4 regions of the Streptomyces sp. NPDC028419 genome follow, and region 3 is predicted to be linked to each of the others. Evidence: riboswitches for the same ligand, from Rfam matches in the RefSeq annotation. Region 3 holds a riboswitch; each other region holds the start of a gene.

Region 1 (7,663 bases), on a different contig from region 3:
GTGGGTGTGGATCTGGGTGTCCGGCCGGACGCCGCCGGTGCTGAGCCGGAAGGACTCGGTGGCCCAGGCCAGGTAGTCGGCGTGGTCGGCGGCGCGCAGCGGCAGGGTCTCGCGCAGGGCCGGCTCGTCGACCTGGATGACCGAGGTGCCCGCCGCCTCCAGGTCGTTCACCTCGTCGCGCAGGGCGAGCGCGACCTGGCGGGCCGTGTCGCCGAGGGGCTGGTCGTCCCGGACGAAGGACCAGGCGAGCATGGTGACCGGGCCGGTCAGCATGCCCTTGACCGGCTTCGCCGTCTGCGCCTGCGCGTACGAGGTCCAGCGCACGGTCATCGGATCGGGGCGGGAGATGTCCCCGGCCAGGACCGGCGGCCGGACGTAGCGGGTGCCGTAGGACTGGACCCAGCCGTGCTGGGTGGCCAGGTAGCCGGTCAACTGCTCGGCGAAGTACTGGACCATGTCGTTGCGTTCGGGTTCGCCGTGCACGAGGACGTCGAGGCCGGTCTTCTCCTGGAAGGCGATCACCTCGCGGATCTCGGCCTCGATGCGGCGCTCGTAGCCGGCCTCGTCGAGCCGTCCGGCGCGCAGGTCGGCGCGGGCGGTGCGCAGTTCGGTGGTCTGCGGGAAGGAGCCGATGGTCGTCGTGGGCAGCAGGGGCAGGCCGAGGTGGGCCCGCTGGGCCGCGGCCCGCCGCGCGTAGGGCTGGGAGCGGCGCCCGTCGGCGTCGGTGACGGCGGCGGTGCGGGCGCGCACGGCCGGGTCGTGGGTGATCGGCGAGTGCGCCCGGGAGGCGAGGTCGGCGCGGTTCGCGGCGAGTTCGGCGGCGATGGAGTCCGTGCCCTGTGCGAGGCCGCGGGCCAGGACGGTGATCTCGGTGGTCTTCTGCCGGGCGAAGGCCAGCCAGCGCCGCACCTGGGGGTCGACGTCGCGCTCGGCGGTGACGTCCAGCGGGACGTGCAGGAGGGAGCAGGAGGAGGAGACGTCGACGCTGCCCGCGAGACCGAGCAGGGTGCCGAGCGTGGCGAGGGAGGCCTCGTGGTCGTTGATCCAGACGTTGCGGCCGTTGACCACGCCCGCGACCAGGCGCTTGCCGGGCAGGCCGCCGACGGCGGCCAGGTCGGCGAGGTTGCCGGCGGCCCGGTCGGTGAAGTCGAGGGCGAGACCGTCGACGGGCGCCTTGGCCAGGACCGCCAGGGCCTCGCCGAGCCGGTCGAAGTACGAGGCGACGAGCAGTTTGGGGCGTTCGGCCAGCGCGCCCAGCTCGCGGTAGGTGCGGGCGGCCGCGCCCAACTCGGCCGGGGTGCGGTCCTGGACCAGGGCCGGCTCGTCGAGCTGGACCCACTCGGCGCCCGCCGCGCGCAGGTCGGCGAGCACCTCGGCGTAGACGGGCAGCAGCCGGTCGAGCAGGGTGATCGGCTGGAAGTCGTCGGGCACGCCCGGGGCGGGCTTGGCCAGCAGGAGGTAGGTGACCGGTCCGACCAGCACCGGGCGGGCGTTCAGCCCGAGCGCCAGGGCCTCCCCCAGCTCGGCGACCTGCCGGGCGGAGTCGGCGGTGAACTCGGTGTCGGGGCCCAGCTCCGGGACCAGGTAGTGGTAGTTGGTGTCGAACCACTTGGTCATCTCCAGCGGCGCCACGTCCTGGGTGCCGCGGGCCATGGCGAAGTAGCCGTCCAGGGCGTCCGCCGCGACGGCGGCGCGGTGGCGGGGCGGGACGGCGCCGACCATGACGCTGGTGTCGAGGACGTGGTCGTAGTACGAGAAGTCACCGGTGGGCACCTCGCCGATGCCCGCTTCGGCCAGCTGCTGCCAGTGGGTCCGGCGCAGGGTCGCGGCGGTCTCCCGGAGGGCGTCGGCGTCGACCCGGCCCTTCCAGTAGCCCTCGACGGCCTTCTTCAGTTCCCGGTTCTGCCCCTGCCGGGGGTAGCCGTGGACGGTGGCCCGTACGGCCGGGTCCGGTGCGGCCGCGGAGGTGGTGGAACGGGTGGTGTGCTGGGGTGTCACGGAACTCTCCTTCGCGAGTACGTCTCCATGAGTCCCGGTGACGGACGCGAGGCGCGAAGGGGTGGCGGAGCGGACGGCCCGTCGCACCGCCGTGCGCGAGGCACCGGCTGCGACCGTCCGTCGTTCCCCGGAGCGGGTCCGGGGCGCCCCCGACCGACCCGCCCACGAGGTCACCAGGAAATCCGCGCACGACCGTGCGTGCGCGGGCAACGGGCAGGTCTTCGGACTTGCGGGCGCGCCTGCCGGTCTCCCGGCGGGCTCCTAGTGGCCGTCGCTTCCCAGGACCGTGATCCGGTCCCAGTGCGTATGACGGCGGTCGTTCCCGCTCACCGCTGCGGGGCAGTCCCGGATTCCCACCGGGTTCCCTCTTACGACGCATCCCGCCTGGCGGACGGGGCGAACCAGCTGCTGGGGGTCAGCTTAGGTCGACGCGGCGCGGCGGGGCGGATGTTGACCACATCGCGGACGGTGAGATGAGACACTCCGCGGTCGACGCGCGGACGGCGGTCCCGCTGTCGGGAAGATCACAGGGCGCATGGCGGCTTCGGCGGGAGGGATCGGGCGCGCACGTCCAGAATGGGCCCGGTAGAGGGGGGATCCCCCGTGTCCACATAGGGGAGTTGACCATGCCCACCATGAAACCGAGCCGTGGCGTCCTGGCCGTCGCGGCGGTCGCGTCCGCCGCGGCCGTACTGGCCGGCTGCAGCAGCGAGCCGCCGGCCCTGAAGTTCGAGTCCGCCAAGCCCTCCGGTGCGAAGCTGGAGGCGCGTCCCCCCGCGGGGGGTTCGGTGCCGCTGGCGCAGTGGCCCAACGCGTGCGAGGTACTCGGCGACGAGGAGGTCCGCGCGATCCTGCCGCAGGCCAAGGACTTCCAGCGGACGCCGATCAAGGTGACCGTCATCAACTTCAACCCGCTCGCCACGTCGGATCCCGGCACCACGGGCGACGTACCGGCCGGCGGCTGCAAGACCGAGTTCGGGCTGCCGGCCAAGTACAAGGGCAAGCACAACAGCAGCGTCCGCATCGTCTTCAAGACCGTCGCCGATCCCGCGCTCGTGGCGAACGCCTACGCCGAGGACCGCGACGAGGAGGCGAAGCGGTCCGGCCAGGACACCAAGAAGTTCCGGGACCTGGGGAACTCCCTCGGTACGGCGGGCTGCTACACCCGGGGCACGACGACCACGATGATCTGCCACCAGGGCCCCTACCAGTTCGAAGTGAGCGGTTCCTCGACCGCGGACGGCGTCGGGAAGTACCCCGAGACCGAGGAGAACTGGCGCGAGAAGGTCCTGACCCAGGTGGTGCGCACCCTGGGCGCCCGCATGGCCTGACATCGACGGCCCGTGTCGCGGGACCGGCGGCCCTACGGCCTCTCGCCGGGAACGGACAGGTAGGCCTCGCGGAGCCGGTCCAGCACGGGGTGCTCGGCGAGCAGTGCGGTGTCGTCGATCGCGGCGATCGCCCGGACGCCGATGCTGGTGTTCGTCGCGAAGGCGGCCGCCATGCCCTTCGCCTCTTCCAGGGTCACGGGGGCGACCCGGTGTGCGGCGCGCTGCTGGAGCAGCGCCCTGGTGACTCCGGGCAGGACCGGAGCCTGCGGCCACACGACGCCGCCGTCGGCGTCGACGAATCCGACGTTCCAGGTGGCGCCTTCGCTGACGAGTCCGTCGCGTCCGACGAACAGGGCGTCGTCGAAGCCGGTGAGCTGGGCACCGCGCCGGGTGTGCAGGGCCCCGAAGAGGCCGACGTGCTTCACCTCGGGCAGCTCCCGCTCGTACGGCACGCTCTTGGCGCGCAGCGGAGCCGGCGCGCGCAACGCGCCGGCTCCGCGCACGGTGACCAGGACCCGCGGGTCCCCCGGCGCCGCGAGGTGCCCCATGTCGACCGCGGGGTCGTAGACGGTCACCCGGACGACGCAGGGCCGCGTCTGCCCGTGCAGCGCCTCCCGGACGTACGCGCGCACGCGCCCGGTGTCCAGGTCGGCGCCGCACACGACCTCGCAGTCCCTCGCGAGCCGCGCCATGTGCAGCTCCAGCCCGCGCACGGCGCCCTCGTCGACGCGCATGGACGTGAAGTGACCGACGTTGACCAGGGCCAGGGGCAGCAGGTCGTCGGTGGAAACGGGCTTTCCGTTGAGTGTCGCCATACCTCACAGGATGTCAGGACATCCATTGCCGACGATCAGCGGCGGGCGGCGGGCGGTCAGCGGTTCTGGAGGGATTTGACGTTGTCGCCGAAGCTCCAGCCCTTCGAACCGTCCCAGTTGATCGACCAGGTCATGAGCCCCTTCAGCGAACCGCCGAAGGCGTTCCACGACTGGCCGACCAGGCTCGGCGCCATGTAGCCGCCGCCGGCGCCGGGCTGGGCGGGCAGGCCGGGCACCTGCTTGTCGTAGGGCACCTTGATGGTGGTGCCCTGGATGGTCAGGCCGTTGTTGAGGCAGGTGGTCTGCGCGGTGAAGCCCTGGACGGTACCCGCCTGGTAGGAGTCGCCCGAGCAGCCGTACATGCTGCCGTTGTAGTACTGCATGTTGAGCCACCACAGGCGGCCGTTGTCGACGTACTTCTTGATGATCGGCAGGTACGAGCCCCAGATCGAGCCGTAGGTGACGCTGCCGCCGGTGACGTAGGCGGTTTCGGGGGCCATGGTGAGGCCGAAGCCGGCCGGCATCTGCGCGAGGACGCCGTCGATGATGCGGATCAGGTTGGACTGGGACGCGGACAGCGTGTTGATGTTGCCGCTCCCGGACAGGCCGGTCTCGATGTCGATGTCGATGCCGTCGAAGTTGTACTTCTTCAGGATCGGGACGACGGTCGCCACGAACTTGTCGGCGACGGTGCTGGAGCTCAGGTCGATGCCGGCGGCGGCGCCGCCGATCGACATCAGGAGCGTCGCCCCGGCCGCCTTGGCCTGGCACATCTCGGCGGGGGTGGAGACCTTGACGCCGGCGTCCATGCCGTCCTGCCAGAGCACGGTGCCGTCCGAGAGGATCACCGGGAAGGCGGCGTTGATGACGTTGTAGCCGTGCGCGGCGATCCGGCTGTCCGTGATGGGGACCCAGCCCATGCCGGGGTGGACCCCGTTGGAGGCGCCGTCCCAGTTCTCCCAGTAGCCCTGCAGGACCTTCCCCGACGGCTTGGGCTTGGTGGGACAGGTCTCACCCGGCGGCGGCGTGGTCGGCGGTGCGGTGGTGGGGGGCGCGGTGGTGGGCGGGGCGGTGGTCGGCGGTGCGGTCGTGGGGGGCGCGGTGGTCGGCGGGGCGGTGGTGGGGGCGGTGGCGGTCGGGGTGGGGTTGGGGCCGCCGGGGCCGGCGAGGGCCACGTCGTCCGCGTAGTAGGCGGGCTGCCCGTACCAGCCGTGCAGGTAGACGGTCACCGAGGTGGTGTTGGCCCCGGTGGCGAAGGTGACGCTGAGCTGGCCGTAGGACGGGCTGCTGGGTGTCCAGGTGGACGTGGTGCCGGTGATTCCGGTGCCGGTGGCGCCGAGGTAGACGTAGCTGCCCTGGACGAAGGCGCTCAGCGTGTACTGGGAGTTGGGCTGCACGCTGACGGTCTGGGTGCACTGGGCGTTGTCCGAGCCGGCGGGGGTCGCCTTGAGCGCGGAGGCACCGGAGTGGACCGGGCTGGCGACCGCCGCGCCGGAGCCGCCGGAACAGGTCCAGTCGGACAACCCGCTCTCGAAACCGGAGTTGGCGAGCAGGTTGGGGGTGGCGGCGCCGGCCGTGACGGATCCGGCCGCGGCCAGGCCGGCGGCGACGACGGCGATCGCGCTGACCCCGGCGAGGGTCCGCCTGGAGGCGGTGGTGCGGCGTAGGCCGGGGTCCGTCCGGGGGTGGGGGTCGGCGGACGGGCGTGAGGTGCGCGGCTTGCGACGGAACACGCGGTGCTCCCTTCCCGCCGGGCGACGTGGTCAGGGACCGGCGCGTGGGGGCGTGACGCCCGGCTCTGGGTGAGGTGGACATGTGGGGCTGTGCCGACCGGATCGTAGGAGGGCTGGAATCGGCCGTCAATAGGTCTGGACCAATCCCCCTCAGATCCGCTCCGGTCGCACCGCGATCGGTGCCACCCACCTCGGACCTCTCCCCCGGCCGCTCCCGCCGGACGCCCTTGAATTTCGACCGTGCGGGCGTGTCCGAAAACAGCGAGGTTTCGCCGCTCCTTCGGATATTCGACATCGGTCTCGGGCCGATTTCCATTGCCGTCCGACTTCCGCCCCGTAGCGGAGGCTCGGCCACCGGCTTGAGCGCGTTCGAGGTTCGGTCGAAGTCGATCTCCTCCCGGAAATCCGGCCTTGTCCCGCCCCGTGGCGTGGGCCAGAGTGAAGCCCGTGCCGCACAGGGGGTGAGGCACGGGAGGTGAACATGTCTCTGAGGACAGATCTCTACGCGGATATCACGGGATTCCTCGCGGCCAAGTGCGATGCCGACCCGGAGGAAATCTCCGCGGAATCCGATCTGTACAACGACATCGGCATCGACTCGCTCGACCTCATCGCCATGACGCAAAGCCTTCAGGGCGCGTACGGCATATCGATGGACGACGAGCGCATCGGTGGCATCCGCACCGTCGGCGACATCCTGGACCTCGCCGTCTCCAAGATCGAAATCAAAGCGACCGCGTAGAAAGCACGGCCTAGAAGCAACCGCCCAGATCACGGGGAGACACCGCTATGCCTGCCTACATCACCGCCATGGGAAGCTTCCTGCCCGGCGAGCCGGTGCCCAACGAAGAGGTCGAGGAGTACATCGGCAGCGTGGGCCGCGCGAGTTCGGGGCTGCGCGAGCAGACCCTCGACAACTGCGGGATCAAGACGCGGCACTACGCCATCGACAAGCAGCAGCAGACCCTGTTCTCCAACACCGATCTGGCGGTCGGCGCCATCCGCCGGGCGGTGGAGCGCTCGAACATCACGCTCGACGACATCGACCTCATCGCAGCGGCCACCGGCCTCCCGGACCTCATCGCGCCCGGCTTCGCCAGCGGGGTCCACGGCGAACTGGGCAGCCCGCCCTGCGAGATCGTGAGCACCCACGGGATCTGCAGCTCCGGGATGATGGCGCTCAAGAGCGCCTACCTCCAGGTGGTGGCCGGGGAGAAGAAGAACGCGATCGCCTGCGCGTCCGAACTGATCTCGCGGCTCATGAAGAGCGACCGGTTCGCCGACGTCCGGCCGATCTCGGACGACGGCGCCATCGCCATGGAGATCGCGTTCCTGCGCTACATGCTCTCGGACGGCGCCGGGGCCGCGCTGGTGCAGGACCGACCGGCGGCCGAGGGAATCAGCCTGCGGATCGACTGGATCTCGCTCACCTCCTACGCCAACACCGAGCGCACCTGCATGTACATGGGCGCGGCCGACAACTCGGGGAAGCGGAGCTGGCTGGACTACCCCTCCGCGGCCGAGGCGGCCGTCGACGGCGCGCTGGCGCTGCGCCAGGACCTGGGCCTGCTGCCGCACCTCGTGCGGCTCGGCGTCAAGGAGTACCAGCGGCTGCTCGACGAGGGCCGTTTCGACCCGGACGAGCTGGCCTGGTTCCCCGCGCACTACTCCAGCGAGCGCATGAAGTCCATGGTGCTCAAGGAGATCGAGAAGAAGAAGCTCCGGGGCCCCTCCGTCGAGAAGTGGTACAGCAATCTGACGCGGGTCGGAAACATCGGTTCCGCGA
Region 2 (7,663 bases), on a different contig from region 3:
GGCGCGCGCTGTGGTAGGCGACGACGTCCGCCTCCGCGATCACCTGGACCGCGCGCAGGGTCATCAGCGAGGGGTCGCCGGGGCCGAGGCCCACGCCGTAGAGCCGTCCGGCCCCGGTCTGCGTGCCGGTGGTGCTCATTCTTCCTCGCTCGCGATCGCGTTGACGGCCGCGGCGGCGATGGCGCTACCGCCGCGCCGACCCCGGACGATCAGGTGGTCCAGCCCCGAGGGGTGGGCGGCGAGCGCGTCCTTGGACTCGGCGGCGCCGATGAAGCCGACGGGCACGCCGATGACGGCGGCCGGGCGGGGAGCACCCTCCTCGATCATCTCCAGCAGCCGGAAGAGGGCGGTGGGCGCATTGCCGACCGCGATCACCGAGCCCTCCAACAGGCCCCGGTCGCGCCACAGTTCGAGGGCGGCGGCGCTGCGCGTGGTCCCCATCTTCGCGGCGAGGTCCGGTACGGCCGGATCCGACAGGGTGCAGATCACCTCGTTGTCGGCGGGCAGCCGCTTGCGGGTGACCCCGCTGGCGACCATGCGCACGTCGCACAGGATGGGCGCCCCGGCGTCGAGCGCGGCGCGGGCGCGCAGCACCACGTCGGGCGTGTATCCGAGATCCTTCGTGAGGTCGGTCATCCCGCACGCGTGGATCATGCGTACGGCGACCTGCGACACCGAGGCCGGCAGCCCGGCGAGATCCGCCTCGGCGCGGATCGTGGCAAAGGACTGGCGGTAGATCGCGGCGCCGTCCTTCTCGTACTCGAACACTGTGTACTCGCTCATTTCTTCACTACGTCTGCTGCTGAGTCTTCTGGGTCTGCTGAACCATGGCATCCGCCGTCGCGAGCGCGGCGGTCAGGTCGGTGGCGGTGGCCGGTACGTCGTCCCGCACCGGGCGCGTGGTCTCCCCGCCCCGCCCCGCCAGCGCGAGGCCGTACCCGCGGGGCCCCGCGACCAGGTCCACCCAGGCGGCCGCGCGCGGATGTCCGCAGCGCCGCTCGCAGCCGGACCAGTGCACGGGCAGTGCCGCGCCGCCGGCGGGGGCGACCGGGGCTCCCGTCGCCGCCACGACCGCGCGGGCGTCGGCCCGTACGTCGGCCAGCGCCTTCGCACAGCCGGGCCGGCCGGTGCAGGCGGTCACGTTCTCCCAGGGGCCGCCGGGCGCGGTGACCAGTCCGGCTCCGGCGAGCCGGGCCAGGGCGGCGGGCGCGGTGGCCGCGTCGACCCCCGGGACGACGATCCCGCGCCAGGGGGTGAGCCGCAAGGACCCGGCCGCGGCGGCGGCCGAGGCGGCCAGCAGGCGCCACTGCGCGGTGGTCAGCCGCCCCAGCGGGGCGAGGACCGAGAGCGCGACGCGGTCCGGGTCCGGGCCCGCCACCACGCCGGGGCCGGGGCCGCGGCCGGTGCGGCGCCTGAAGCCGTGGGCCCGCTCCGCCGAAATGCCCTTCTCCTGCAATCGGTTGAGCAACTCGCCGGACTCCGGCCGGTGTTCGGCGGGAAGTTCGCTCACCCGCCAGGCCTTGGTGCCGGCCGCGCGCACCGCGTCGAGGAAGTGTTCGGCGACGGCCAGCGCCGCCCGGGCCGCGTCCCGGTGCGCGACCGCCACCGCGTCGGTGTCATCGTGCGTCCACAGCACGGCCGTTCCCGAGCCCAGCCCGAGGACGTTCACGTCGGGAGCGAGCGAGGTCACGTCGCCGCGACCGTCGTCGAGGGCGAAGAGGAAGCGCCCGGAGAGCCCGGCCGCCGCGTCGCTCGCGCAGAGCAGCCGGTCCAGCTCGCCGACCCACGGGGTGACGTCGGGGCGGAGCGGTCCGTCGAGCCCGGACAGCGGCGAGGCGACGATGTTGCGGACCCGTTCGTGGGTGGCGGCCGCGGCGGGCAGCAGTCCGGCGGCGGTCAGCACGGCGGCCAGCTCGCCGCCGCAGCCGGCGCCGAGGCCGCGGAGTTGCGCGTTGCCGCGCGAGGTGAGGTCGAGGTGGCCGTCGCCCAGCCGGTCCGCCGCGTCCGCCAGGACGACGGCCGCGTCGGCCGTGAGCAGACCGCCGGGGATCCGGATCCGGGCGAGGTGCCCGTCGTCCGCCGCGTGCAGGCGCAGCGCACCGGGGCAGGCGTCACCACGGTCCCGTATGACGGGTTCGTCCCGGGGCGCGGCGGAGGAGGGCGGGGGCATGGCGGCGAGCATACCCACGATCCGCACCACCCGACCTGTGTCCGTCACCACCGCACCCCACGCCACCGACAGACCACACCCCATCCAGCCCGCCCGGCGCTTGAGGGCCCGCCGGAGGCCGCGCCGCCCGCAGGTCACAACCCACCCCAACCACATCCAGCCCGCCCGGCGCTTGAGGGCCCGCCGGAGGCACGCCGCCCGCAGGGTGCGACGAGCCCCGGCCACCCCACCCCCCACACAAGCCGCACGGCCCCCCACCTGCCGTTCGCTCGCCGCGGCACCTAAGATGACCCCTCGACGGACCATTCGGCCCGTCATCGCCGAGGACGGCGACATGGGAGGAAGCCCGGTGCGAATCCGGCGCGGTCCCGCCACTGTGAACCCGGCAGTCGCCCACGGCGCCTCCGGGTGAGTCAGGAACTCCCGTCGTCCTCACTGCCCGGGGCGCGGAAACCCCGAGGAAGGCCCGCCGCCGCATGATCCTGCTGCTGTCGACGTCCGACACCGATCTGCTCAGTGCCCGCGCCTCGGACACCGGCCCGGTCCCGTACCGGTTCGCGAATCCTTCCCGGCTCCCCCTCGACGACCTGCCCGCGCTGCTCGACGGCGCGGACCTGGTCGTCGTACGCCTCCTGGGCGGCCTGCGCGCCTGGCAGGAGGGGCTCGACCTGCTCCTCGCCGCCGACCAGACCCGGCCGGTCGTCGTGCTCACCGGCGAACAGGCCCCGGACGCCCAGCTGATGGAGGCGTCCACCGTCCCCATCGGCATCGCGGCGGAGGCGCACGCCTACCTCGCGCACGGCGGCCCCGCCAACCTGGAGCAGTTGGCCCGCTTCCTGTCGGACACCGTGCTGCTCACCGGCCACGGCTTCGAACCGCCCGCCGCCGCCCCCACCTGGGGCCGGCTGGAGCGCGCGGCGGAGCCCGCCGCCGGTCCCCGGATCGCGGTGCTCTACTACCGCGCCCACCACATGAGCGGCAACACCGCCTTCGTGCACGCCCTCTCGGACGCCGTGGTCGACGCGGGCGGCGTGCCCGTGCCGCTGTACGTCTCCTCGCTGCGCTCCCCGGAGCCGGAGCTGCTGGCCGAGCTGGCGACGGCGGACGCCATCGTGACCACGGTCCTCGCCGCGGGCGGCACCCGCCCCGCCGAGGCCTCGGCCGGCGGCGACGACGAGTCGTGGGACGCGGGCGCGCTCGCCGCCCTCGACGTACCGATCCTGCAGGCGCTGTGCCTGACCGGTTCGCGCAGCGCGTGGGAGGAGAGCGACGAGGGCCTGTCCCCGCTCGACTCGGCCAGCCAGGTCGCGGTGCCGGAGTTCGACGGCCGCCTGATCACGGTCCCCTTCTCCTTCAAGGAGATCGACGAGGACGGCCTGCCGGCGTACGTCGCCGATCCCGAGCGCGCCGCCCGCGTCGCCGGGATCGCCGTGCGCCACGCCCGGCTGCGGCACACCCCGAACGCCGAGAAGCGGATCGCGCTGGTCCTGTCCGCGTACCCCACCAAGCACTCCCGCATCGGCAACGCGGTCGGTCTCGACACCCCCGCCAGCGCCGTCGCGCTGCTGCGCCGGCTGATCGCGGAGGGCTACGACTTCGGGCCCGTCGAGGAGATCCCCGGCCTGGTCTCCGGCGACGGCGACGAGCTGATCCGCGCGCTGATCGAGGCGGGCGGCCACGACCAGGACTGGCTCACCGAGGAGCAGCTGGCCCGCAACCCCGTCCGGATCCCGGCCGCCGACTACCGGCGCTGGTACGCCGGGCTCCCCGGCGAGCTGCGCGAAGGCGTCGAGGAGCACTGGGGGCAGGCCCCCGGCAGCATGTTCCTGGACCGCTCACGCACCACCACCGGCGGCGACCCCGACGGTGACATCGTGCTGGCCGCCCTGCGCCGCGGGAACCTGCTCATCCTCATCCAGCCGCCGCGCGGTTTCGGCGAGAACCCGATCGCGATCTACCACGACCCCGATCTGCCGCCCTCGCACCACTACCTCGCCGCCTACCGCTGGATCCAGGCCGCGGCCGAGGACGGCGGCTTCGGCGCCGACGCCATGATCCACCTGGGCAAGCACGGCAACCTGGAGTGGCTGCCCGGCAAGAACGCCGGCCTGTCGGCCTCCTGCGCCCCGGACGCCGCGCTCGGCGACCTGCCGCTCGTCTACCCGTTCCTGGTCAACGACCCGGGCGAGGGCACCCAGGCCAAGCGCCGCGTGCACGCGACCCTGGTCGACCACCTGGTGCCGCCGATGGCCCGCGCGGAGTCGTACGGCGACATCGCGCGCCTGGAGCAGCACCTGGACGAGTACGCGCAGATCTCCTCCATGGACCCGGCCAAGCTGCCGGCCATCAGGGCCCAGATCTGGACCCTGATCCAGGCCGCGAAGCTCGACCACGACCTCGGTCTGGAGGCCCGGCCCGACGACGACGGCTTCGACGACTTCCTGCTGCACGTCGACGGCTGGCTGTGCGAGGTCAAGGACGCCCAGATCCGCGACGGCCTGCACGTGCTGGGCGGCGCCCCGGCGGGCACGGACCGGGTCAACCTGGTCCTGTCCATCCTGCGCGCCCGCCAGATCTGGGGCGGTACGACGGCGCTCCCGGGCCTGCGCGAGGCGCTCGGCCTGGACGAGGCCGCGCCGACCCGCACCTCGGCGGACGAGGTGGAGGCCACGGCCCGCGGCCTGGTCGAGGCCATGGAGGCCGCCGACTGGGACCCGTCCGCCGTCGCCGCGGTCTCCGCGGGCCACCCGGCCGGTGTCGCGGACATCCTCGCCTTCGCGGCGACCGAGGTGGTCCCGCGCCTGGCGGCCACCACGGACGAGCTGACGCACGCGGTGCACGCCCTGGCGGGCGGCTTCGTCCCGGCGGGCCCCTCCGGTTCGCCGCTGCGCGGGCTGGTGAACGTGCTCCCCACCGGCCGCAACTTCTACTCGGTGGACCCCAAGGCCGTGCCCTCCCGCCTCGCGTGGGAGACCGGCCAGGCCCTCGCGGACTCGCTGCTGACCCGCTACCGCACGGACAACGGCGAATGGCCCGCCTCCGTCGGCCTGTCCCTGTGGGGCACGAGCGCCATGCGCACGGCGGGCGACGACGTGGCCGAGGCGCTCGCGCTGCTCGGTGTCCGCCCGGTGTGGGACGAGGCCTCGCGGCGCGTGACGGGCGTCGAGGCCATCCCGCTCGTGGAGCTGGGCCGTCCGCGCATCGATGTCACGCTGCGCATCTCTGGCTTCTTCCGCGACGCGTTCCCGCACGTCATCGGCCTGTTGGACGACGCGGTGCGGCTGGCGGCGGGGCTGGACGAGCCCGCCGAGGACAACTTCATCCGGGCGCACGCCCAGGCGGACCTGGCCGAGCACGGCGACGAACGGCGCGCGACCACCCGTATCTTCGGCTCGCGCCCGGGCACCTACGGCGCGGGCATCCTCCAGCTGATCGACTCGCGCGACTGGCGCACCGACGCCGACCTGGCGGAGGTCTACACGGTGTGGGGCGGCTACGCATACGGCCGCGGCCTGGGCGGCCGCTCCGCGCGCACCGAGATGGAGACGGCGTACAAGCGCATCACGGTGGCCGCGAAGAACACGGACACGCGCGAGCACGACATCGCCGACTCGGACGACTACTTCCAGTACCACGGCGGCATGGTGGCCACCGTCCGCGCGCTGCGCGGCACGGCCCCCGAGGCGTACATCGGCGACTCGACCCGCCCGGAGACGATCCGCACCCGCACCCTGGTGGAGGAGACCTCCCGGGTCTTCCGCGCCCGCGTGGTGAACCCGAAGTGGATCGAGGCGATGCGCCGCCACGGCTACAAGGGCGCCTTCGAACTGGCGGCGACCGTGGACTACCTCTTCGGGTACGACGCCACGACCGGCGTGATCGCCGACTGGATGTACGACAAGCTGACGCAGACGTACGTGCTGGACCCGGAGAACCGCGCCTTCCTGGAGGAGGCCAACCCCTGGGCGCTGCACGGGATCGCCGAGCGCCTGCTGGAAGCGGAATCCCGCGGCATGTGGGAGAAGCCGGATGCCGAGACGCTGGAGGCCCTGCGCCAGGTGTACCTGGACACGGAGGGCAACTTGGAAGCGGAAGCGGAGTAGCGGCTCGCGGCCGGCGCATCCTGGGAGGCATGTGCCATTACTGCGGCTGCCGCGAGATCCCGTTGATCAAGGAGTTCATCGCCGAGCACGAGGCGGTGACGAATGCGGCGGGCGACGCGCTGCGCGCCCTGGACGCGGGGGACCTCCCCCGCGTCCGCGCCCTCGTCTCCTCGATGACCGACGTCCTCCTCGCCCACTGGCAGGGTGAGGAGGACGGGTTGTTCGCGGTGATGTCGCAGGACCCCGAGTACGCGGACCACATCGCCGCCCTGACCCGCGAACACCGCGAGCTGTCGGCCTTCCTGGCCGATCTGGACCTGACCTCGCCCGAGCAGGTGGCCCTGCTGCGCACCGCGGTGGCCGAGCTCCACCGACACATCGCGAAGGAGGAGGACGGCCTCTTCCCCGCATCCCTCACCGCCCTGACGGGCGACGAGTGGGACCTGTCCATCGCGGCCTGGCGAACGGCCCACCCGGGCGCCGAGATGCGTCCGGCGGGCTGACGGGGCGCGCGCCCGTGCCCCTGTCGTGCCCGCGGGCGCGACAGGGGCACGAGCCGTGCTACTTCGGGGTGACCAGGGTCCGTTCGGCGCCGAAGGCGGCGCCGGTGTGGGCGTACATGGTGGTCTCGCCGTCCGACCAGCGGATGAGCAGGTCGTCGGCCCAGCCGTTGGAGTCGTAGCTGCCCGCCGTCATCACGACGTCGTGGGTCCAGATGCTCTGCGGCGGAGCCATCTGGATCTCGTTTCCGATGCCGCCGGGTCCGGTCTCCTGGAACTGCGAGACCCGACCGTCCGACCAGCGCACCAGGGTGTCCCAGTTGGCGCCGCCGGTGAAGTCGCCCGCGGTCACCAAGGTGGCCTGCTTCCAGTTGTCGTTCGCGGCCAGCAGCTGGTGCTCGACGCCGAAGCCCCGGTCACCGACGGCGGTGTAGTCGGTGAGTTCGCCGTCGCTCCAGCGCACCAGCAGGTCGCTCACGTTGTTCGCGGTGCCGAAGTTGCCCGCCGCGATCTGGTCGGCGTGGCTCCACACGGAGCCGGCGTCGGCCAGCTTGATGCCGCCGCCCACGCCGTTCGCGCCGATGTCGGGCAGGATCCGCACCTCGCCGTTGCTCCAGACGGCCAGCAGGTCGTAGCCGCTGCCGCCGGAGAAGTCGCCGCCGGTCAGGGATTTGACGCCCTGCCAGGTCGGTCCGGGAGCGGCGAGCCGGCGTTCGCCGGCGAAGCCGCCGGTGCCGTCACCGGTGTAGAGCGTCACCTCGCCGTCGGTCCACACCACGACGAGGTCGCCCTTGCCGTCCCCGGTGTACTCGCCGGAGGCCAGCAGCCGGGCGTGCGACCAGGTCTCGCCGTTGCCCATGGAGTAGGGCAGCGCGGGCTGTTGGTAGCCA
Region 3 (7,663 bases):
AACCGGCAGCCCGCGACGACGTCGACCTGCGGCAGCAGCGCGGACAGCGCGCGGACGGCCGTGGACTTGGCCGTCCCCTTCTCGCCGCGCACGAGCACGCCGCCGACCGCCGGGCTCACGGCATTGAGCAGGAGCGCCAGGCGCAGGTCGTCCTGGCCGACTACGGCCGAGAAGGGGAAACGGGGGCTGCTCATGAGACGGTCGCTCCTTCGAGTGGTGCGTGCAGATGCACGAGCCGACGTGCTCCGATCGTGCAAGGGTCGCCGAGTGCTCCCAGCCTGCGCAGGGATGACCCCGGGTACGGCGTGCTCATGCGGTGCTCACTGCTGATGCTCCCCGCGCATGCGGGGATCGAAGGGGACGGGGTAGGGGACAGCCCCCGCAGGGCCCGGGCCGCCCTCACGGCGCACCCGGGGGGAGGAAGGGGAGCCCGGCCGGAGCCCCGCCCTCGATCAGCCGCAGCAGCGCGGCGGTATCCGCGTGCTCCTCGATCAGATCGCCGAGCAGATCCAACTGCTCCTCCCGCAGGGAGCCGAACGACGTGTCCGGCGCCGGCACGAACCGCCGCCCGGCCGCGCGCGCGACCTCCCGCAGGAAAGCCCGCCGGAAGCCGTCGCTCTCCAGCGACCCGTGCCAGTGGGTGCCCCACACCTCGCCGACCCGGCACCCGTCCAGGAAGGGGGTCCCGCCCCGCACGTCGGCCACCCCGTGGTGGATCTCGTATCCCTGGACGCTCTCGCCGAGCGCGTGCCCGCTCGGTCGGGCGAGGGTCTTCTCCCGCGCGAAGCGCACGCGCACCGGCAGCAGCCCGAGCCCGTCGACGACCCCGGCCCGGGATTCGACCTCGTCGTCGATGGACTCGCCCAACGCCTGGAAGCCGCCGCAGATGCCCAGCACCGGGCGCCCCTCGGCGGCCCGCCGGGCCAGCGCGTCGGCGAGCCCGCGCTCGCGCAGCCAGGCCAGCGCCTTCACGGTGCCGCGGGTGCCCGGTACGACGACCAGGTCGGCGTCGGCCAGTTCCTCGGCCCGGTCCACGAACCGCACCACGACGCCCGGTTCGGCGGCCAGCGCGTCGACGTCGGTGAAGTTCGACATCAGGGGCACCGCGCAGACGGCGACCCGCAGCACGTCCTCGCCGACCGGCGGGGCGACCACGGATTCCCGTACCGCGCCGCGCAGGGAGACGCGCAGGCCGTCCTCCTCGTCGATGCCGAGGCCGTGCTGGAAGGGGAGCACGCCGTACGTCGCCCGCCCGGTCAGGCCCCGCAGCATCTCCATGCCCGGCTCCAGCAGGGAGACGTCACCGCGGAACTTGTTGACGAGGTAGCCCGCGATCAGCGACTGGTCCTCGGGGGACAGCAGCGCCGTCGTGCCGAAGAACGAGGCGAAGACCCCGCCGCGGTCGATGTCGCCGACCACGACCACCGGGAAGCGCGCGGCCCGCGCGATCCCCATGTTCACGATGTCCGTGCGCCGCAGGTTGATCTCGGCCGGACTGCCCGCCCCCTCGCAGATCACGGCGTCATACGTGCCCCGCAGCTGCTCCAGGCAGTCCGTGACGATCCCGAGCAACTGCTCCTGGCGGCCCCCGTGGTAGCCCCGCGCGCTCATCTCGCCCACCGGCTTGCCCAGCAGCACCACCTGGCTGCTGCTGTCGCCGCCGGGCTTGAGCAGCACCGGGTTCATCAGCGCGGTCGGTTCGACCCGGGCCGCCTGCGCCTGCATCGCCTGGGCGCGGCCGATCTCGGCGCCCTCCAGGGTGACGAAGGAGTTCAGCGACATGTTCTGGGCCTTGAAGGGGGCCACCTTCACGCCCTGGCGGGCCAGCCAGCGGCAGATGCCCGCCGTGACCACGCTCTTGCCCGCGTCGGAGGTGGTCCCGGCGACCAGGAGCCCCCCGCCGCGCCGTGCGCCGCTCATGCGCGTCCCTTCGCCTTCGTCGTACGGGCCGGACCGCTGCGGCCCGACGTGCAATGTGCCACCAACACCCGCAAGGACACGCAGGCCCCGAGGGAGATCCAGGTCACCCGGCGCGACAGCCGCACGGCCCGCTCGATGTCCGCGACCTCGACCGGGCGGCCCGCCGCCCCGTTCAGCACCGCCCGGTGCTCCACGCGCCCGGCGTACGCCAGGGTCCCGCCGAGGCGGACCCCGAGCGCCCCGGCGAAGGAGGCCTCCACCGGTCCGGCGTTCGGGCTGGGGTGGGCCGAGGCGTCCGCGCGCCAGGCCCGTACGGCGCCCCGCCGGTCCGGTCCGGCCAGTACGGCGGCCAGCGCGGTCAGCCGCGCGCCCGGCCAGCCCGCGACGTCGTCGAGCCGGGCCGAGGCCCAGCCGTATCGCAGGTAGCGGGGGGACTTGTGGCCGACCATCGCGTCGAGGGTGTTCACGGCGCGGAAGCCCAGCAGCCCGGGCACTCCCGCCAGGGCGCCCCAGACCAGGGCGCCGACGACGGCGTCGGAGGTGTTCTCGGCGACCGACTCCACGACGGCGCGGGCGATCTGCTGGTCGTCCAGGGCCTGCGGGTCGCGCCCGCACAGGTGCGGCAGCCGCTCGCGGGCCACCTCGGTGTCCCCGGCGGCGAGCGCGCCCCCGATGGCACGGGCCTCGCGGCCCAGCGAGGTGCCGCCGACCACCGCCCAGGTCGCGGCGGCGGTCAGGGCGATGCGGGCGGCGGCGGGTCGGGAGCGCACGGCGCGGGCGCCGAGCGCGCCGACGGCGGCCGCGCCCCCGGCGCACACCAGGGCGTGGACCGCGCCCCGGGCGCGGCTCTTGCCCCACAGGGCTCGTTCGACGGTGGCGGCGGCCCGCCCGAAGGCGGCGACGGGATGCCCGCGGCGCGGATCACCGAGGATCCGGTCGCCGATCAGGCCGGCCGTCGCGCCGTACGCGAAAACGCGATCGGCACGCATGTGGCAGCTAGGTCCTCACTCAGGGTCCGCGCCCTGGTTCGACGTGTCCGGCGGCGAGAGTTCCTGGCTTCCGGGAGCCTTCGGCTCCTCGGTGACAGTGGCGGGACCGCGCCGGATTCGCACCGGACTTCCTCTCCATGCCGCCGTATTGGCTCGGGCAGTCCACCACGCACCGCGAACGCCCGTCAACTTGCCGTTGACCTGCGAAAGCTCCCCCCGGCCGCGGGCCGGGGGGAGCTTTGGGACGTGCTGGTGCGCGAGGGGCGCCCGGGGGTGTCCGGGGTGTCAGCTGACGATCAGGTAGATCGCGTAGCCGACGGCCACCGCGCACAGTGCGAAGCAGGCGTACGCGCCGGAGTGCGCCAGGTGGGCGGTGCCGCCCTGGCCGGTCGCGGTCTCGTGCTTCGACAGGCCCACGATGCCCAGGGTGAAGAGGGTCACGAGGGCGACGGTCGCGGAGAGGCTGACGCCGAACACGGAGCCGAGTGCTGCCCAGTCGATCTTCATACTGCCGATTCCTCTGTGGGTCAGACCGCGGCGGCGGGAGCCGCCGGTGCCGGGGGAGCGGCCGGGGCCGGGGTCGGGATGGTCGCCTTGAAGGCCTCGTCCGTGACCGCGGCGGTGGTGCCCGCGACCGGCGGGACGGCCACGGCGGCGATCGCGGTGGTGACCACGCCCGGCGCCTCGACCGTGATGTCGGTGGGGTCGGCGGCCTCGTTCACGTTGGTGTGGTCGACGACCTGGCGGCGCGAGATCAGCCAGATGGCGACGCAGGAGCCGACGAGGAAGAGGGTGACGGCGGCCACGCCGACGTCACCGGTGCGCATGACCAGTTCGGCGCCCGCGGCCACCAGGGCGGCGGCCGGCAGGGTCAGGCCCCAGGCGATGAACATCCGGCTGGCGGTGGACCAGCGGACCACGCCGCCCTTGCGGCCGAGACCCGCACCCATGACCGCGCCGGAGCAGGCGTGGGTGGTGGAGAGGGAGAAGCCGATGCTGGAGGAGGCCAGGATGACGCTCGCGGCCGAGGTCTGGGCCGCGAAGCCCTGCTGCGGCTGGAGGTCGGTCAGGCCGCTGCCCATGGTGCGGATGATGCGCCAGCCGCCGAGGTAGGTGCCCATCGCGATCGCCATGCCGGCGGAGACGATGACCCAGACCGGCGGGTTGGAGCCGGGCGCGAGCGCCCCGCCCGCGACCAGCGCGAGGGTGATGATGCCCATGGTCTTCTGCGCGTCGTTGGTGCCGTGCGCGAGGGAGACGAGACCGGCCGAGGCGATCTGACCGGCCTTGTAGCCCTTGGCGGAGGTCTTCGCGTCGACGTTGCCGCCCAGCTTGTAGGTCAGCTTGGAGGCCAGCATCGCGGCCACACCGGCGACGATCGGCGCGGCGACCGCGGGGAGCAGCACCTTGGTGACGAGCGTGCCGCCGTTGACGGCGCCGAGGCCGGCGGAGGCGACGGCCGCGCCGACCAGGCCGCCCATCAGGGCGTGGGAGGAGCTGGACGGGAGGCCGACCAGCCAGGTCACGAGGTTCCAGAGGATCGCGCCGACGAGCGCGGCGAAGATCACTTCCGGCTGGATGCCTTCTTCGTTGACCAGGCCCTTGGAGATCGTCTTGGCGACCTCCACGGACATGAAAGCGCCGACGAGGTTCAGCACGGCGGACATGGCCACCGCCGTCTTGGGCTTGAGCGCGCCGGTCGAGATGGTGGTAGCCATCGCGTTGGCCGTGTCGTGAAAACCGTTCGTGAAGTCGAACACGAGAGCGGTGATGATCACGATCCCGAGGAGAAGCGTTATGTGCTCCATTTACCCAGGCTTCTGTTTGACGTCAGTGGCTAGCCGACCGTAGGCAACCTGGGTGAACGGAAGATGAACTGGAACGGGCGGAGCGGTGTACCGACCGAGGGTCGGTTTGGGCCCCTCGCCCCGGTTGATCAGTCGATACATCGATTTACGCACGTCAGGCCGGGGTTGACTACCGGCCGGACGGGGGCATTCCGGCCGCCTCGGCCGCTCGCCCGGACCTGCGGACGAGATCCAGATCACCCCCGGAGCGGCACCGGAGCGGAACCTGAGCGGAGGCGGGGTTCCGCGGGGCCCCGCTGGCCGGAACCATCCGCTCCACTGGCCGGGTCGGGCGTGCCGGTCGACACTGGAGCGGTGCGCTCCGCAACGACGACGGCAGCGGCCGTCACCGCCACCCTCACCGCCGCCGCAGGCCTGGCCGCGGCGGCCACGGTCGCCGCGGTCGCGGTCGGCCGGCACGCGGCCGACGCGGCCCTGCGCAACGAGCCCGGCCGGCCGCTGCCCGGCGGGCCCCTGCTCACCGTTCACTCCACCGCGGCGGACCGGGTCGCGCTGACCCTCTCGATCGCCTCCCTGCGGCCCGGTACGTACGCGCTGTCCGCGCCCGGGGTGCACGCGGTCGTCGGGGCCGTCCTGCCCGACGCCCCGCACGACCCGGACACCGTCGTGCGCCGGCTGGTGGGGGTCACCCACGGCACGCTGGCCCCCGGCACCCGGGTCCGCCTGACGCCCCAGATCCACGTGGGCAACCCGCGCACCGCGCTCGGGCTCGACCACGCCGACGTGGACGTGCCGGGGGAGTTGGGCGCCCTGCCCGCGTGGTTCGTGCCCGCCGCCCGCGACACCTGGGTGATCACCGTCCACGGACTCGGCGGCACCCGGGAACACCCGATGGTGGTCATGCCCTTCCTGAACCACCACCGCCTCCCGGTCCTCGACCTCGCCTACCGCGGCGACCTCGGCGCCCCCCTCCCGCCGGACGGCCTCGGGCACCTCGGCGCCTCGGAGTGGCGCGACCTGGACGCCGCCATCCGCTACGCCCTCCGCTTCGGCGCCCGCCGGGTCGTCCTGCACGGCTGGTCCACCGGCGCCACCATGGCCCTGCTCGCCGCGGAGCGCTCCGCCCTCGCCGGCAAGATCTCCGGCCTGGTCCTCGACTCCCCGGTGCTGGACCGGCGCACCACCCTGGAGCGGCTCGCCGCCGCCCGGGGCACCCCGGCCGCGCTGCTCCCGCTCGCGGTGCGGGCCGCCGAGGGCCGCCCCGGGCTCCGGGTCGACCGGCAGCCCCCGGGGGCCGATCCGGCGGCGCTGCGGATGCCCGTACTGATCTTCCACGGGCCGGACGACGCCCTCGCGCCCTGGGAGCCCGCGCGCCGCCTCGCCGCGGCCCGGCCCGACCTCGTCACCCTGCGGACCGTGGCCGGCGCCCCGCACGGGGCGATGTGGAACGCGGACCCCGCGGGCTACGAGGAGGCCCTGCGCAGGTTCCTCACCCCTCTTATGTAGCCACCGTGTCTTATGTAGCCACCGTGGCGGGAAGGGTGGTTTGTCCTGATATAGGCCATCACCCTCCAGTGGTAACCGACGGTTCCGTTTGGGCTTTCGGGCGGTGACGGGCGAGACTGCTTCCGTGACGTCCCGAAAGCCTGATGAGCAGTTGGCTCGCGACTCCAGACTCCGACTCGTCTCTCCGCGCTCCGTCGCCACGGCCCGCAAGGCAGTGACGGACCGGAGCACCCGGCCGACGCCCCGGCCGCCGGCGGGTACCCCCGCCGCGCCCGACCTCGCGAACCGGGCCCGTGCCTCACTGGCGGACGCCGTGCGCCTGGCCCGTTGGGCCGAACACCACCTCGGCGCCGCGGACGGCTCCCGGCCCACCGCCGCGGGCGCGCTGCCCGCCGCCGACGTCGAACGGGCCGCCCACCACCTGGGCCTGACGCACGGCCAGATCCAGGTCGGCTGGGACCGCGCCCGCCTCGCCGGCCTCGTCGAGGTGCACGGCGGCCACGCCCGCCCCGGCTGGCGGCTGCGCGCCTGGGACCGCGACGACACGGCGGTCCTGCGCGGCTGGGTCGCGCTCTTCGACGCCTGGTCGCTCGTCCACCCGGCCCCCGCCGACATCGCCCCCTCGGCCGTCGCCGACGTGGTCGAGTCGATGCCCCAGGTCCTCTCCCTGCTCCAGCTCTCCGCGGGCCCGGTGACCGTCCCCGCGCTGCTGGACCTGCTCGGCCAGCGCGTCGTCGAACTGCGCGACGAGCGCTGCGAAGTCCCTTACGACGCCCCCGCGTCCGACCTCCAGGCGCCCGGCGCCGCCGACCGTCCCGTCCCGCTGGCCCGCCTGCTGCGCTGGGCCCTGGGCGGCCTGGCCGCCGTGGACGCCGTCACCCTGGGCCCCGCCATGGCCGCGCTCACCCCACTCGGCAGCTGGGCGGTCTGGGTCAAGCTGGAGCAGATCTGCGTCGCCGCGCAGAGCCCCGCCGGGAACATCGAGCAGTCGGCCGCGGCCATGCTGCACGGCTGCGCCCGGCTCACCCCCGGCCCGGCCCGCGCCGAGTACCAGGCCTGGCTCGCCGCCCGCCCCGTCGGCCACGCCGTCAGCGAGCTGCTGCACGCCGCCCGCGGGGAGGACGCCCTGCTGCGCGGCCTGGCCTTCGAGGCGCTGCGCGTGGTCGGCGCCCGGGCCGAGCCCGAGGTCCGGGCCGCGTCGCGCGAGGCCGCGCTGCGCCCCTACGCCCTGCTCTGGCTCGCCGAGCACGACGGGGTGGACCCCGACGAGGCCCAGGAGGTGCTCACCCGCGAGGAATCGACCTGGCTGTGGGTCGACACCGCCGCGGCCATCGCCGACCACGGCGAGGCGGAACTGCTGGCCCGCCACCTCGACTCGGCCGTGCGCACCACCGTGCCCCGGCTGCTGGACGAGGTCCGCGCGGTCGGTCACCCGCGCAC
Region 4 (7,663 bases), on a different contig from region 3:
CAGGTCCAGCTCGTCCGGGCGCTCGAAGGCCTCCGGGTCGAAGTTCGCGCCTTCGAGGAGCACGAGGACCAGCTCGCCCTCCTTGATGAGCACGTCCCCGACCTGGACGTCCGCCAGGGCGAGGCGCGGCAGCCCGTCACCGACGGACAGGTTCCAGCGCAGCAGTTCGTCCACGGCCTTGCCCATGCGCTCCGGGTGGGCGCGCAGGTAGCCGATCAGCTCGGGCCTCTGGAGCAGCGCGAGGACCGCGAGCACCAGGAAGGCCGAGGTGGAGACCGCGCCCGCGCCGAAGAGCGAGACGGCCACCGTCGCGAACATGTCGTCGCTCAGGTGCGCCGATTCGGGGTCGGCCTCCTTCAGCTCCGCGAACTTCCCGAGGAGCCCCGTACGCTCCTCGGCCGGCAGCGCCAGCTGCGCCCGCAGCGCGTCGGAGAAGTACCCGACGTCCTTGTACCAGTTGAGGGCCGAGTCGGCGAAGGGCTCGCGCGCGGTCATGAACGCGACGTCCAGCCCCGACATCAGCCGCCGCCAGTCCTCGAAGGGCACGCCCAGCACCTGGCAGTGCAGCGCCGCGGAGAAGGGGTCGGCGAACCCCGCCCGCAGGTCCGCCGGGCCGCCCTCGGCGACGATCTGGTCGATCAGCTCGCCGGCCTTGGCGGCCAGCCAGTCCTGGAGCCCCTTCTGTCGGGGGTTGAGCGCCTTCATGACGGCGTTGCGCAGTCCGGCGCTGTTGATGTTGCCCATGTTGTTGACGACCTCGGGGGGGATCGTCAACGCGTACTGGCGGGGCGCCCCGGCGTTCGCGGTGTCCTTGAGGCTGAAGCGCTCGTCCTCCAGCACCTGCTTGGCCAGCGCGTAGCTGCTCACCAGCCAGGCCGGGTCGCCCGTGAGGGTGCGGACCTTGGCCACCGGGGCCTTCTCGCGCAGCCACGCGCACTCCTCGGGCAGCACGTCGCCGCGCCGGGAGAGGGGGAAGTCGAGGACCGCCGCGTCCTCCGCGTCCTTCGTGCCCTCAAGCTGCTCGACGCTCATCGACGGTCCCTTCGGTTGGTGCGGTGTGCGCGCTGTGCGTGGTGCTCGCGAGGACCTCGGGCCGTACGACGGCGGAGGCCTGGTTGCGGGTGGCGCGAAGGCCCCCGCCGCGTGCGTAGAGGACATCGGTCAGCGGCATCTTGACGTGGTAGGCCGAGACGGAGGAGGGCACTCCGAGAATGCTTGGGGTGTCGAGGAAGAACGGCAGCTCGGCGGCCATGTAGTCGAAACAGACCTGCAACTGCTCGTCGGTGATGGATTCGCCCTCGGGGAGTTTCGAACCCACGAAGTGGAGTGCCATTTCCTCGCACCCCTTGCGGAATTCATCGTCGGTTTCCAGGAAATGCAACACGCGTCGGTGCAGGAGTTCGTACACCGGGTTGCCCTGGAATTCGGAGAGTGCCCTCACCCGGATCTCGGCGTCCTGGGGAGCTGATTCCCCGACGCCCTTCAATATCCGCCGCCGGACCGCCTTGATCTCCTTGGCGGCACGCTTCTCGGCGTGCTCCCGTGTGTAACCGAAGGCGGCGAACATCCGGTCCACGTGGAGGTCCGCGTAGACGAAGTCGACCTGCGCGAAGCGGGTCGTGGCCCACTGGGTGAGGCTGCTGATGCGCTCGGCGGTGAAGTAACTGTTACCAGGACTTACGCCAATCAGCACATGGTCGCCATCTTCCCAGATGTGGCGGCAGGTACGGGTGAAGGGCAGAACTTCGAATGATGCGTCAACTGTGATCGTCACCTGTGTGATCGCCCTTGTTGCCGCTTGTCCCTGGGAGCCCTGCGCTCCTGGTGTGGCGGCAATGTCGGTACGTTATGCCGTGATCCCGGAGCGTGACAAGTGGGGGTCCGATTTGTTGGCTGGAATTGTTGCTTCCGCCTTACCGCGGGGTAATCGAATTTCTATCGACCGCTCGATCGGGCCCCCCGGCGGGAGACGGCTCCCGGGGCCGCTACCCTGAGCCGGTCAACAAGCACCAAGAAGGGGTGGACCCATGGCGGACATCGAGAGCGCGCGGGCGACGTTCGACCGCTTCGACGCGGACGGCGACGGCTTCGTCTCGGCCGACGAGTACAGCGCGGCCATGAAGGCGATGGGCGACGCGTACGTCACCGGCGCGGTCGCGGACGCGATCGTCGCGAGCAAGGACGCCAACGGCGACGGCCAGATGAGCTTCGACGAGTTCTGGGCCTCCCTGAACAAGTAGTCCAGGTCAGGTACCGCACGCGCCTGCGCCCCCACCTGCCGGGGCCAGGCGCGTCAGCGACCCCCGGGCTCCGCCGCAGGCCCACCCGGCTCCTCGCGGGGCTCCGCGGACAGCCGGTCCACCTCGGCCACGGCCTCCTCCAGCCAGCTCAGCCAGAAGGTCTCCAGGGCCAGCCCGCCGTGCAGCACGAGCCGCCGCACCCGGTCCTCGTCGGCGTCCCGGCCCGGCGGGAAGTCCCGCTCGTCGATGGCCCGGTACTGCGCCAACTGACGCCGGTGCAGCTCCAGGTGGCGCCGCAGCTCCGGCCCCAGCCCCCGCACCCCGACGACCCCGGCCGCCCGCACCCGCAGCAGCAGCGGATCCCGGATCGGCTTGGGATCCTGGCTCTCCCCGATCCAGCGCGCCAGCTCGGCGCTCCCGGCCGCCAGCACCTCGTACTCCTTGCGCTGGCCGCGCACGGGCTGCTCGCTCGGCAGCGCGCGGATCAGCCCGGCCTCCTCCAGCCGCCCCAGCTCGCGGTAGATCTGCTGGTGCGTGGCCGACCAGAAGTACCCGATCGACTTGTCGAACCGCCGGGTCAGCTCCAGACCGGACGAGGGCTTCTCCAGGAGCGCGGTGAGGATGGCGTGCGGCAGCGACATGCGGTCATCCTAGGTTCGCCCGGACCGGGCGCCGCGCCCCCCGGCGCCGCTCAGCGCCAGGCGGCCAGGGCCTCCGGGGTCTTGGGGCCCGGGGTCTGCGGGGAGAGCAGGCCGTGGGCGCGCAGCAGCGCCGTCACCGCGGGGGACCAGGCGGCGCGCAGGCCGGCCGAGGCGAGCAGCTCGGGGTCCGCGAGCAGGGTCTGCGCCGGGCCGAGCCGAATGCCGGCCGGGGTCAGGACCGCGGCGTCGTCCGCCCACCGCACGGCGAGGTCCACGTCGTGCGTCGCCATCACCACGGTCGTCCCGGCCGCGCGCAGGCCCGCCAGGGCCTCCAGCAGCCGCTCCTGGCCGTCCGGGTCGAGTCCGGCCGTCGGCTCGTCCAGGATCAGCACCCGGGGGGCCATCGCCACGGCGCCCGCGATCGCGGCCCGCTTGCGCTGTCCGTAGGACAGCAGGTGCGTCGGCCGGTCCCGCAGCGCGGTGATGTCGAGCGCGGCCAGCGCCGCGTCGACCCGGCTCCGCACCTCCGGCTCCGCCAGCCCCAGGTTCATCGGGCCGAAGGAGACGTCCTGTTCCACGGAGGCGGCGAAGAGCTGGTCGTCCGGGTCCTGGACCACCAGCTGCACGGCCGTGCGCAGCCGGGTCAGCCCGGCGCGGCCGTACGAGACCACCTCGCCGTCCAGCCACAGCTCGCCCGCGTCGGGGCGCAGCCCCCCGCTGAGCAGGCGCATCAGCGTGGTCTTGCCGCTGCCGTTGCGCCCCAGCAGGGCCAGGGCCCGGCCGGGGGCGATCGGGAAGTCCACGCCGGACAGGACGGCGGGCCCGTCCTCGTAGGCGTAGCCCGCGCCCGTCAGCCGGACGAGCGGTTCGGGTTCCACGGGTACGTTCACGAGACGAAGTCCTTCGAGGCGAGGGTGACGGCGACCAGCGCGGCGAGCAGGGCGCCCGACGCGGCCAGGAACCGCCAGGACGGGGAGGACCGCGGTACGAGCACCCGCAGCGTGCCGTCGTAGCCGCGCCCCGCCAGCCCGCTCTGGAGCCGGGAGGCGCGGTCGAAGGCGCGGACGAAGGCGGTCGCCGCCAGCCCCGCCACGGACCGCCACGCGGCGGCCCTGCCCGCGTGGCCGAGCCGGGCCGCCTGGGCCCGGCGGACCTGGGCGAGGGAGTCCAGCAGCAGGAAGCCGATCCGGTACATCACCAGCGCCACGTCGACGACGGGCGCCGGCACCCCGGCCCGCACCAGCCGGGGCAGCACGTCCGAGACCGGGGTGGTGAAGGCGAACAGGAGCACGCCGAGCGAGGCCGCCGACGTGCGCAGCAGCAGCTCGACGGCGTGCCGCGGGCCGTCCGGGGCCAGGGAGAGCGGCCCCGCCGGGCCGCCCACCGCGAGCAGCAGGGGAGCCGCCCCGGTGAAGCAGAACCCGAGCGGGATCCGGAAGGCCCGCCACAACTGCCGCGGGGGCACCCCCGCCGGGCCGAGCAGCACGGCGAGGGTGGTGGCGGCCACCAGCGGTCCGCCGGGCCAGGGCGGCAGGCAGACCGCGGTGACGGTCAGCCCGAGCCCCAGCAGGGCCTTCTCCAGGGGGTGTCGGCGGCGCCAGCGGCTGCTGTGCGCCGCGGCGTCGATGGGCAGCACCGCCTCACGCGTCCCGGGAGTTCGGGTCGTCCCCGCGGCCCGCGCCGGCCGCGACGGCGGCCTCGCCCTGACGGCGCCCGCGGCGCACCCCGAAGTAGTAGGCGAGCACGCCCGCGCCGAGCGCCGCCTGGAGGGCGAAGAGCGCCGACTCGACCTCCCCGGAGGGGGGTTCGTACAGCGGGGAGAACCACGGCTCGTAGTCCGGCTTCAATTCCGTGATCGCCGTCTCCGCCTGCGCGTCGGCGCCGGTGAACGGCTCCTCCTTGCCCTCGCCGAGGCCCAGGGCGATCGGGAGCACCGCCAGCGCCGCCACCAGGAGTAGCAGCAGGGTGTTGATCTTCGCGTTCCTGGTCATCGGACGGCCGTCCCCTGCTCGTGCCGCGCGGCGGCGGCGCCGGTCAGCTTGGCCACGCCGAGCCGCACCAGGTCGGACTTGCTCGACTGCATCAGCAGCCGCATCACGAGCACGGTGAGCAGCCCCTCGCTGACCGCCAGCGGGATCTGGGTGACGGCGAAGATCCCGCCGAACTTCGCGAGTGAGCCCGCGAAGCCGGACGCCGGGTCGGGGAAGGCCAGCGCGAGCTGCACGCTGGTCACGCAGTAGGTGATCAGGTCGGCGAAGAAGGCGCCGCAGAAGACCGAGACCATCAGGGGCGCGTCGAACCGCTTGAGCAGGCGGTAGACGGCGTACCCGGCCCAGGGGCCCGCGATCGCCATCGAGAAGACGTTCGCGCCGAGCGTGGTCAGCCCGCCGTGGGCCAGCAGCAGGGCCTGGAACAACAGGGTGATCGTGCCCAGCACCGCCATGATCGGCGGGCGGAACAGGATCGCACCGAGCCCCGTCCCGGTCGGGTGCGAGCAACTGCCCGTCACCGAAGGGATCTTCAGGGCGGACAGGACGAAAGTGAACGCACCGGACGCCCCCAGCAGCAGGGTGCTCTCGGGATGCGCCTTGACCTCGCGGGTCAGGGCGCGCACGCCGTGGACGACGAAGGGGGCGGACGCGACGCCCCAGGCGGCCGCGTGCAAGGGGGGTAGAAACCCCTCGGCTATATGCATGTGTAGGGAGACCTCTCCAGCACCTCGTGGATGGAACAACGCACCCCGGTCGGTCTCCTGGCTCACGGGTGCTGCCGCCGCGGCGCCGCCTTCCCGGTCCGGGCGGTCTCCCGCCCGGTCCAGTGGCTCCCCGCGGGGGTGGCGCCGGACTTCCCGTTCACAGTGGCGAGGGCCGCACCGGTTTCTCACCGGTTTCCCGTACACCAAGGCCCGTTGACCCTACCTGACCAGGGGCAACGGGCCGTCGGCGGCGCCGTCGTGCGGGTGCGCGCGGTACGCCGGAGCGTCTCAGCAGACGTTCGGGTGGGCGATGTCGACCACGAAGCGCTCCGGGTTGTGGAGCGTGGAGGTGGTGAACTGCGGTGCGGTGTCGAAGGCGGCGCCGAAGGTGACGTACCCCTCGAAGTCGCCGGTGAAGGCGATGCCCTTGAGCTTGGGGAGGTAGATCTTCTGGAGCTTGGGGCCGGTGTAGACGGAGTTCCCGGCGTCGTCGTGCGCCTGGGCCGGGTGCAGGCGGATCTCCAGGAAGTACGTCCCGGCGAGCGGGACCGGCTTGCCGGAGCCGTCGTAGACGAGTTCGGACACGGGAGTGACGGTGACCCCGGGGACGTAGCCCTGGAGGTCGATGACGATCCGGTCGTAGGTGCAGTGCCCGCCCCAGCGGGCATTGGTCACGAGCGGGGTCGCCGTGGCGGCGGCGGAAGCCGGTACGGCGAGGCCGATTCCGACGGTGAGGAGCAACCCGGCGGTGACGGCCGCCAGCCGCCGCCGGTGGACGGAGCCGGGGCGCGCGCCGCGCCTCAGCGAGTGGACGGAGTTGCGGACGGAGCGTATGAGGTGGTCCAGCATGACGTCCCCCGATTCTTCGGATGTGGGGACAGTAGTGTCATCGTGGAAGACACGCCATACGGCCTCTTGGTTGCACGCGGCGCACGAACCGGGGCCCGGTCCGCCGATGCGGACCGGGCCCCGGGAGCGGTCGTGCGCGTTACGGGACCGGGTTGAAGACCACGGACTCGTGCGTGTTGGACTGCCCGATGGCGGTGAAGCCGGAACCGTTCGACTGGGCCGTGTTGTTCTGGTTCGACGCGCCGGAACCGGTGGCGACCTGCTGCGCGGTGGAGGAGTTGCCGAGGTTGGCGCCGCCCACCCCGCTGCCGAGGATGCTGGCGACGGCCGCGTTCGACGCGTTGGCCGCGCCGGCTCCGTTGTCGGCCTGCGCCACGCCCGTGCACAGGGCGGCGGCGAGGGGGAGCGCTGCGAGCGCCGCCATCACGCGGATGGTGCGGATGCTTGCCATGATCGAGTCCTCCAGTGAGCAAAAGCGTGGGAAGTCCACGACGGTTGGCCGACCGCCGGGTCCTGCGTGCGACGTCGCGGGCCCCACTTTTGCGTACCGGATCATGAAGAAACCAGCCCAGACGCGGTGGTTCCCCCTCAAGCATGATCAATCCATTTCAAACAAATGTTTCCCGCCATTTCATGCGGTCTGGATTGTCTGGAAGGGGTGCGTCCGGGCTGGTCGGTGCCGTCCGGGATCAGCTCCCGGTCAGCACTCGATGACGTTGACCGCGAGCCCGCCGCGGGCCGTCTCCTTGTACTTGACCTTCATGTCGGCGCCGGTCTCCTTCATGGTCTTGATGACCTTGTCGAGGGAGACCTTGTGGCTGCCGTCGCCGCGCATCGCCATCTTCGCCGCGGTGACGGCCTTGACGGCCGCCATGCCGTTGCGCTCGATGCACGGGATCTGCACCAGACCGCCGACCGGGTCACAGGTCAGGCCCAGGTTGTGCTCCATGCCGATCTCGGCCGCGTTCTCCACCTGCTCCGGGGTGCCGCCCAGCACCTCGGCGAGGGCGCCCGCCGCCATCGAGCAGGCCGAGCCGACCTCGCCCTGGCAGCCGACCTCGGCGCCGGAGATCGAGGCGTTCTCCTTGAACAGCATGCCGATGGCGCCCGCCGAGAGGAGGAAGCGGACCACGCCGTCCTCGTCGGCGCCGGGCACGAAGTTCATGTAGTAGTGCAGGACCGCCGGGATGATGCCCGCCGCGCCGTTGGTGGGGGCGGTGACGACCCGGCCGCCGGCC

The links. Region 3 has a riboswitch for cobalamin ahead of ACZ4UB_RS31170 (cobalamin biosynthesis protein). Riboswitches for the same ligand answer to the same signal wherever they lie in the genome.
Region 1: another riboswitch for cobalamin. It lies ahead of metE (5-methyltetrahydropteroyltriglutamate--homocysteine S-methyltransferase); the one in region 3 lies ahead of ACZ4UB_RS31170 (cobalamin biosynthesis protein).
Region 2: another riboswitch for cobalamin. It lies ahead of cobN (cobaltochelatase subunit CobN); the one in region 3 lies ahead of ACZ4UB_RS31170 (cobalamin biosynthesis protein).
Region 4: another riboswitch for cobalamin. It lies ahead of ACZ4UB_RS13590 (energy-coupling factor ABC transporter permease); the one in region 3 lies ahead of ACZ4UB_RS31170 (cobalamin biosynthesis protein).

Annotation. Positions count from the first base shown of each region.
Region 1 is NZ_JBVHUE010000003.1:81,170-88,832, forward strand. It holds gene metE (5-methyltetrahydropteroyltriglutamate--homocysteine S-methyltransferase) at 1-1,998, opposite strand, end outside; cobalamin riboswitch at 2,194-2,419, opposite strand; gene ACZ4UB_RS04800 (hypothetical protein) at 2,634-3,329, shown strand; gene ACZ4UB_RS04805 (aminotransferase class IV family protein) at 3,362-4,144, opposite strand; gene ACZ4UB_RS04810 (carbohydrate binding domain-containing protein) at 4,201-5,877, opposite strand; gene ACZ4UB_RS04815 (acyl carrier protein) at 6,359-6,619, shown strand; gene ACZ4UB_RS04820 (3-oxoacyl-[acyl-carrier-protein] synthase III C-terminal domain-containing protein) at 6,667-7,663, shown strand, end outside.
Region 2 is NZ_JBVHUE010000027.1:36,274-43,936, reverse strand. It holds gene ACZ4UB_RS27820 (precorrin-2 C(20)-methyltransferase) at 1-139, opposite strand, end outside; gene ACZ4UB_RS27815 (precorrin-8X methylmutase) at 136-783, opposite strand; gene cobG (precorrin-3B synthase) at 791-2,218, opposite strand; cobalamin riboswitch at 2,475-2,606, shown strand; gene cobN (cobaltochelatase subunit CobN) at 2,647-6,273, shown strand; gene ACZ4UB_RS27800 (hemerythrin domain-containing protein) at 6,303-6,776, shown strand; gene ACZ4UB_RS27795 (trypsin-like serine peptidase) at 6,835-7,663, opposite strand, start outside.
Region 3 is NZ_JBVHUE010000033.1:40,478-48,140, reverse strand. It holds gene ACZ4UB_RS31180 (putative cobaltochelatase) at 1-194, opposite strand, end outside; partial or broken gene ACZ4UB_RS31175 (cobyric acid synthase) at 321-1,920, opposite strand; gene ACZ4UB_RS31170 (cobalamin biosynthesis protein) at 1,917-2,909, opposite strand; cobalamin riboswitch at 2,946-3,090, opposite strand; gene ACZ4UB_RS31165 (hypothetical protein) at 3,195-3,416, opposite strand; gene ACZ4UB_RS31160 (inorganic phosphate transporter) at 3,437-4,717, opposite strand; gene ACZ4UB_RS31155 (alpha/beta hydrolase) at 5,072-6,223, shown strand; gene ACZ4UB_RS31150 (hypothetical protein) at 6,348-7,663, shown strand, end outside.
Region 4 is NZ_JBVHUE010000009.1:172,740-180,402, reverse strand. It holds gene ACZ4UB_RS13625 (cytochrome P450) at 1-1,032, opposite strand, end outside; gene ACZ4UB_RS13620 (tRNA-dependent cyclodipeptide synthase) at 1,013-1,774, opposite strand; gene ACZ4UB_RS13615 (EF-hand domain-containing protein) at 2,028-2,240, shown strand; gene ACZ4UB_RS13610 (PadR family transcriptional regulator) at 2,294-2,881, opposite strand; gene ACZ4UB_RS13605 (energy-coupling factor ABC transporter ATP-binding protein) at 2,932-3,771, opposite strand; gene cbiQ (cobalt ECF transporter T component CbiQ) at 3,768-4,517, opposite strand; gene ACZ4UB_RS13595 (energy-coupling factor ABC transporter substrate-binding protein) at 4,522-4,872, opposite strand; gene ACZ4UB_RS13590 (energy-coupling factor ABC transporter permease) at 4,869-5,576, opposite strand; cobalamin riboswitch at 5,607-5,799, opposite strand; gene ACZ4UB_RS13585 (AMIN-like domain-containing (lipo)protein) at 5,865-6,425, opposite strand; gene ACZ4UB_RS13580 (hypothetical protein) at 6,565-6,876, opposite strand; gene ACZ4UB_RS13575 (L-serine ammonia-lyase) at 7,126-7,663, opposite strand, start outside.